2 regions of the Caulobacter sp. FV2ps19 genome follow, and region 1 is predicted to be linked to the other one. Evidence: predicted binding sites of a transcription regulator. Region 1 holds the regulator's gene; the other holds the start of a gene.

What was found. The regulator LexA, encoded in region 1, represses DNA repair genes until DNA is damaged. The targets are predictions, from matches to a motif close to ATGTTCNCNANNTGTTCT.
Region 2: a site for LexA is predicted at 1,690-1,707, ahead of ssb (single-stranded DNA-binding protein). Genes of this name have one in related genera too.

What each region holds. Positions count from the first base shown of each region.
Region 1 is NZ_CM178729.1:2,989,075-2,992,478, forward strand. Features, by position in the region: gene lepB (signal peptidase I) at 1-708, shown strand, start outside; gene ACW18B_RS14210 (lysophospholipid acyltransferase family protein) at 825-1,388, shown strand; gene ACW18B_RS14215 (hypothetical protein) at 1,417-1,665, opposite strand; gene lexA (transcriptional repressor LexA) at 1,809-2,519, shown strand; gene mfd (transcription-repair coupling factor) at 2,723-3,404, opposite strand, start outside.
Region 2 is NZ_CM178729.1:2,654,480-2,657,883, reverse strand. Features, by position in the region: gene bioF (8-amino-7-oxononanoate synthase) at 1-343, shown strand, start outside; gene bioD (dethiobiotin synthase) at 340-1,005, shown strand; gene ssb (single-stranded DNA-binding protein) at 1,104-1,607, opposite strand; gene ACW18B_RS12545 (hypothetical protein) at 1,742-2,137, opposite strand; gene ACW18B_RS12540 (hypothetical protein) at 2,151-2,831, opposite strand; gene ACW18B_RS12535 (hypothetical protein) at 2,890-3,404, opposite strand, start outside.

The DNA of each region.
Region 1 (3,404 bases):
GTGCTGTGCCAGCCCTTCACCATTCCGTCGGGCTCGATGGAGCCGACCCTGCTGGTCGGCGACTACATCCTGGTCTCGAAATTCCCCTATGGGATCAGCCGGCATTCTGCGCCGTTTAGCCCGCCGATGGGTCAGGGACGGCTGTTTGGCCACCAACCCGAGCGCGGCGACGTGGTGGTGTTCAAGCGACCTGGCGACGGCCGCACCGACATTATCAAACGGCTGGTCGGCCTGCCGGGCGACCGGATCCAGGTTCGTGGCGGCGTCTTGCGGATCAATGACCGGCCGGTCCGGCAGGTGTCTCAGGGCGTACGCGCCGAGGACGATGACGACCATCCGGCGGTGGTCGAGGAGATCGCCGAGACCCTGCCCAATGGCCGGACCTATCTGACCCATAGCCAGGGTCCGCGCACGGCGGCGGCCAATACCGGCGTCTATGTGGTGCCGGCCGGCTGCTATTTCGTGATGGGCGACAATCGCGACAATTCGGTCGACAGCCGCTTCGACCCCGGCCGCGTTCCGGCGGGCGAAGCCGCCTGCCCCTGGAACGCCGAACTGGATCGCTATCTGCCCCCCGAGACCGGCATGGGCTTCGTGCCGTTCGACAATCTGGTCGGCCGGGCCGAGCGCGTACTGTTCTCCTGGGACGCCAAGTCCGGCCTGCGCCTGGGCCGCACCTTGAAGTCGCTCTCGGCGCCCCAGACCTGACGCACGCCTGAGCGCCAGCCATAGAGGCGCTCGGCTCTGGCGCCCTGAGCGCTTCTCGGACACATTGCCCCCACGACAGTCGCGCCGAAGCGGATTCGTCCGGGAGGGTGGTTGAGATGGGCCTTGTCGCCCGCATCGTGAAATGGGCGCTGGTCGCCTTCTTTCGGCGTCAGGGCTGGACGGTGGAGGGCGCAGCGCCCTCGCCGCGCAAGTTCGTGGTCATCGCCGCCCCGCACACCAGCAACTGGGACTTTGTCTATTTCCTCGGCGCGGCCGACTCCCTGAAGGTCGAGCTCAGCTTCATGGGCAAGGCCTCGCTGTTTCGCTGGCCGTTCGACAGGATGATGCGCGATCTGGGCGGCGTGCCGGTCGATCGCTCCAAGTCTGGCGACACGGTCCAGGCCATGGTCGATGAGTTCGCCCGCCGCGACGAGTTCATGCTGACCATCGCGCCCGAAGGCACGCGCGGGAAGGCGCAGCAGTGGAAGACCGGCTTCTACAATATCGCCTTGAAAGCCGGCGTGCCGCTGGTGTGCGGCTATATCGACTATGAGCGCAAGATCATCGGCCTGGGGCCCACCTTGGTCCCCAGCGGCGACTATGAAGGGGATCTGGCCAAACTGGCCGCGTTCTATCGAACCTTCACCGGTAAGCACCTGGATCGGGCGACCGCGCTTTAGGCGCGAATCGCCGCGCGCGAGGCGCGACTCAACCTGAGGCCGCCGCCGTCCGAAGCGGTTCGACATTGGCCGGCGGCGAAACCTTGCGGCCCATGCTCCAGTTCGACTGCAGGCGAACCTTGGGGTTGGGCGCCGACCAGATCTCGCCCGTGCCGTCGATCGCCACCACCCAGATCAGGTGATGTTCCTGGCCGTAGTCGATGACCGCAAAGGCGAATCCCGTCCCCTTGCCTTCGACAGAGACCGGTACGGTCGGGTTCAGTTGGTTGAAACTCACGACGAAAGCCCTCCTGTGCGGCTTTCGGCTCAACGGCGAAGGGGGCGAGAGCGTTCCTAAGTCGTCAACTTGACATTAAGGAAGAACGCCTAGAGAACATTCGCAAGGTTTGCGGTTTGTTCCGCGTCGTCCTCGAGGTCGAGATGCTTACGCGCAAGCAGCACGAGCTGCTGATGTTCATCCATGAACGCATCAAGGAGAGCGGGGTCTCGCCCTCTTTCGACGAGATGAAGGAGGCGCTGGATCTGGCGTCGAAGTCGGGCATCCACCGCCTGATCACGGCCCTGGAAGAGCGCGGCTTCATCCGGCGTCTGGCCCACCGGGCCCGGGCGCTGGAGGTGGTGAAGCTGCCGCAGCAGGCCACGACCGCCTCGCCGCCCAAGGGCCGCGGGACATTCAAGCCGCAGGTGGTCGAGGGCGGCGGCGCGCCCCCCGCCATGAACGGCGGGTCTTCGTCGGCCCCGGCCAACGACAGCCGCGAGCTGCCGATCCTGGGCAAGATCGCCGCTGGCACACCCATCGACGCCATCCAGCACGAACGCGACCGCCTGCCGGTGCCCGAAAGCATGCTGGGCGGCGGCGAACACTATGTGCTCGAGGTGCAGGGCGACTCGATGATCGAGGCCGGCATCCTCGACGGCGACTATGTGATCATCAAGAAGGGCGACACCGCCACCTCCGGCGAGATCGTCGTGGCCTTGGTCGGCGAGGAAGCCACGCTGAAACGCCTGCGCAAGAAGGGCGGCTCGATCGCCCTGGAAGCCGCCAACCCCAAATACGAGACCCGCATCTTCGGACCCGATCAGGTCGAGGTGCAGGGCAAGCTGGTGGGGCTGATCCGGCGGTACCACTGAGGCTTGATTAGAGCTTTTCGAGATTGAAGGCCGCCCCGGTTGGGGCGGCCGTTTTCGTTGTAAATTAGCTTGTCATCCCGGCCGCAGCGAAGCGGAGCGCCGGGACCCAGGGGCAAACACGATGCGCCGGCCCCTGGGTCCCAGACAGCCTCTGCGAGGCTTCCGGGATGACAAGGATTTTGAGCTTTAGAGCTCCCCCCGCCCTACTCCCTGGCGATCCGCGCCAGCTGGACCAGGATCTTCTCGGCCGCATCCAGACGCTGGGCCGGGGTGTCCCATTCGCCCTTGATCACCACCTTCTGGTCGGGACGCACCTTCCAGACGATATTGTTCTTGGCGACATACTGCATGAGCCCCAGCGGATTGGCGTAACTATCATTCCTGAAACTCGCCACCGCGCCCTTGGGGCCGACATCGATCTTGGCGACATTGGCCTCGCGGCACAGGCCCTTGATGGCGACCACCTTGAGCAGGGAGTCGGTCTCGGGCGGCAGCGGGCCGAAGCGGTCGATCAGTTCGGCGGCCAGGGCTTCGCGGTCGGCGGACTTCTCGGCTTCCGACAGGCGGCGATAGAGCGACAGGCGCACATTGAGGTCGGGCACATAGTCGTCGGGGATCATCACCGCCGAGCCGGTATTGATCTGCGGCGACCAGCCACGATCCTCCAGCAGGGCCTCGGCGCCCTGGCGCTGACGCAGTTCGGCGACGGCGTCTTCCAGCATCTGCTGATAGAGCTCGACGCCGATTTCCTTGATGTGGCCGCTCTGCTCGTCGCCCAAGAGGTTGCCGCCGCCGCGCTGGTCCAGGTCGTGGCTGGCCAGTTGGAAGCCGGCGCCCAGGCTGTCGAGGGACTGCAGCACCTGCAGACGCTTCTCGGCCGACAGG
Region 2 (3,404 bases), 330 kb from region 1:
GCCGGCCTCGGCCGCCGCCGCCCTGGCCGCCCTGGACATCATCGAAAGCCAGCCGCCCCTCACCGCCCTGCCCCTGGCCAGAGCCCGCGCCTTCACCGCCGCCCTGGATCTGCCGCCGGCCCAGAGCCCGATCGTGCCCGTGATCATCGGCTCGGCGGAGGCGGCTCTCGCCGCTTCGGCGCGGCTTGAGGCCGAGGGCTTCCTGGTCGTCGCCATCCGTCCGCCGACCGTGCCCGACGGCACGGCCCGCCTGCGCATCGCCTTCAGCGCCGCCCATACCGAGACCGATGTGGCGCGACTGGCGGAACAGGTGGCGGACCTTCGCCAGGATCAGACCGCATGAAGAGCCTCTTCATCGCCGGGACCGGCACCGACATCGGCAAGACCCATGTCGCCTGCGCTTTGATCCAGGCGGCAAGGGCGCGAGGTCTGAGCGTTGACGCCTTCAAGCCGGTGGTCAGCGGCTTTGATCCCGCCGCCCCGGACACCAGTGATCCGGGACGCCTGGCCCGGGCCCTGGGAGACCCTGACGCCGTGGCCCGCATTTCGCCGCGCCGCTACGGCGCGCCTTTGGCCCCACATCTGGCCGCCCGGATGGAAGGCGACACCCTGAGCCTGGAGGATCTGATTGCCGACTGCGCGCTTCGCCTCTCACGACCCGATCGCGACCTGCTGCTGATCGAAGGCGCGGGCGGGGTGATGTCGCCGCTGACCGACTCGACCACCAATCTGGACCTGATGGCGGCGCTCAATCTGCCGATCCTTCTGGTGGCGGGATCCTATCTGGGCACGGTCAGCCATGTGCTCACCGCTCTGGAGGTGATCCGGGCGCGCGGCCTCACCGTCGCCGCCCTCGTCATGAGCGAGAGTCTGGCGGCGCCGGAGCTGGTCCAGACAGCCGACATGCTGCGCGGGTTCGAGACCGGAGCCTCGCTGATCCTGGCCCCCCGCGCCCCGACCTGGAATGCGGATGCGCTGGCGGATCTGGTTCTGAAACCGCGATAGCCGACCAGACCCTGTCCGCCGCCCCACCGCCGCAACGCAAAACGGCCAGATCCAGAGGACCTGACCGCCTGCTGTTGAATACAGATCTAAAGCTAGACCTAGAACGGGATCTCGTCGTCCAGATCGGCCGAGAAGCTCTCGCGCGGGCCGCTGGGCTGGCTGCGCGGCGCGCCGCCGCCGCCAAAGCCGCCGCCACCCCCGCCGCTGGAATAGCCGTCGTCACCGCCGGACGATGCGCCCGCGCCGTCGCCGCGACCGCCCAGCATGGTCAGTTCGCCGCGGAACTTCTGCAGCACGATCTCGGTGGAGTACTTTTCGGCGCCGGTGTTATCGGTCCATTTGCGGGTCTGGATCGCCCCTTCGATATAGACCGTGGAGCCCTTGCGCAGATATTGCTCGGCCACCTTCACCAGATTGTCGTTGAAGATCACGACCCGGTGCCATTCGGTCTTTTCCTTACGCTCGCCCGAGGTGCGGTCGCGCCAGGTTTCAGAGGTCGCCAGGCGCAGATTGGCGACGCGGTCACCGGAGCTGAGGCTGCGGATTTCGGGATCGGCCCCGAGATTGCCCACCAGAATGACCTTATTGACGCTGCCCGCCATCGTTTCGACCTTGTTCACGCCCGGCGACCCTTGCGCCGGAATCTGATCAAGACGTTAACGGAGCGTCGCGGTCAACGCAATTTTGTTCTCAATACGTTCCTGTGGACCGAGGGCGATTGTCGCGGACCGACGTTCTATTGCGCCGGAACCTGCCGCACGGCGCCCGGAACGGCCAGACGACCATCGCCGGTGCGAACCAGAGACATGAAGCGCGCGCCGTCATAGGTCTGACCCAAATAGATCCCTTCCTTTTCCACGAAGATGAAGCTGCCCTGATAGGCCCCGGTCAGGGTGCGGCTGGGGCTGCCCAGCCGAATGAACCGAAGACGAACCCCCTCCAGGATCGCCGCGCACTGTTCCATGGTCTGGACATTTCGCTCCACGGGATTGAAGCGCAGGGTCTTGTCCTTGTTGGTCGCGACCTGAAAGCAGACCCCCTGTTCAAACGGGGCCTTGATCTGCTTTTCGCAGCCGGACAGGCCCAGACCCGCGGCGGCGACGGCGATGGTGATCAAGAGCGAACGGCGCATGGGGGAACTCGCCTTAGCCGGCGACCGGGATCGAGCAGTTCGGTCCCTGGTCGATGACGGTGTGGAAGGAACGGTTATCGGAAGACGCTTCGACGCGCCCGGGAACCAATCGCAGGGTTTCCTCACCCCAACGACCATAGGTGGCTCCGCCAGCGCGCTCGCAACGCCCTCCGAACAGGGTCTGGGCGCAGGCGTTCAGGGTGATTTCGCCCGGCAGACGCCGCCATTCGGCGCCGGAATAACGCCAGCACACGGCCAACGGCGTAGTGGAAACAGGCACGGCAGGCGACGTCGCAGGACTTGGCGCGACAACCGAAGGCGCAGGCGCCACGACGGCGGGCGGCGGCAACGGCGTCAGCACCGTGCCCGCCTCGTCCGCAGCCGCCAGGGCGCCCGTCTCGTCCACACCGACGTCCAGGGCGCCGGTGGCGACGCCATTTTTCTGGGCGCAGACCGCCAGGGTCGTCTCGCCCGCGAACTGACCGCCCACGAAGCACCGCAGGGGTCGAGCGGGATCGAGCTTGGTGTCGTCGGCCCGCCCGGTCTCGACGATCAGCCCAGCGCGCGAGGCCGGCGGCGGCTCGGCTTGCTTGCTCTTGCCGCCCAGCAGCAGGATCGCGATGACGAGGCCAGCCACGAGCGCGAGCGCCGCGCCGCCCGCAAGAATGATGCGCCGGTCTTTCAGAAATTCCATGAGTACTGGCTACGACGCGAAGATGGCGCTTTCAAGCACCTCTAGCGCAGGAGTGCGACTATCCGCCGGTGAGACGGTTCAGCGCGGCCTGATAGTTGGCGATCTGGTTGGTCAGATAGGTCGGCACAGTGCCTCCCGTCTTGCCCGACGTGCTGGCCGCGCTGCTATCGATGCCCATAGCGAGATCGGCAAACTCGCGATAAGCCGTGCGCACCGCCGACATGGACTTGGTGATCGCCGCAGAGGCCGCCTTGCGTCCCGCCTCGGTGGTCAGGTCGACCTCCGGGGGAAGCTGCAGCCCAAAGACCGGGCCGCCGCCGTCAGCTGAAACGGTTTTACCGCTCTCGACCTTTGTGCCGCGAATGACCCCAGAGGCCAGCCCCAGAGCCTGCAGCACGTCGGTGCCGCCCTTGCCTGCCAGGATTTCGATCGTTGAGGTGGCGTAGGCAGGGCTGATCTTGAGCTTGCGCGCATTGCCGTCGCTGGCCAGTTCGACCTTGGCGCGGAAACCCGACGCGCGCTTGATCTTGTCGGCCAGGGTTTCCAGCGTATCGTTGGCCTCGATCTTGATCG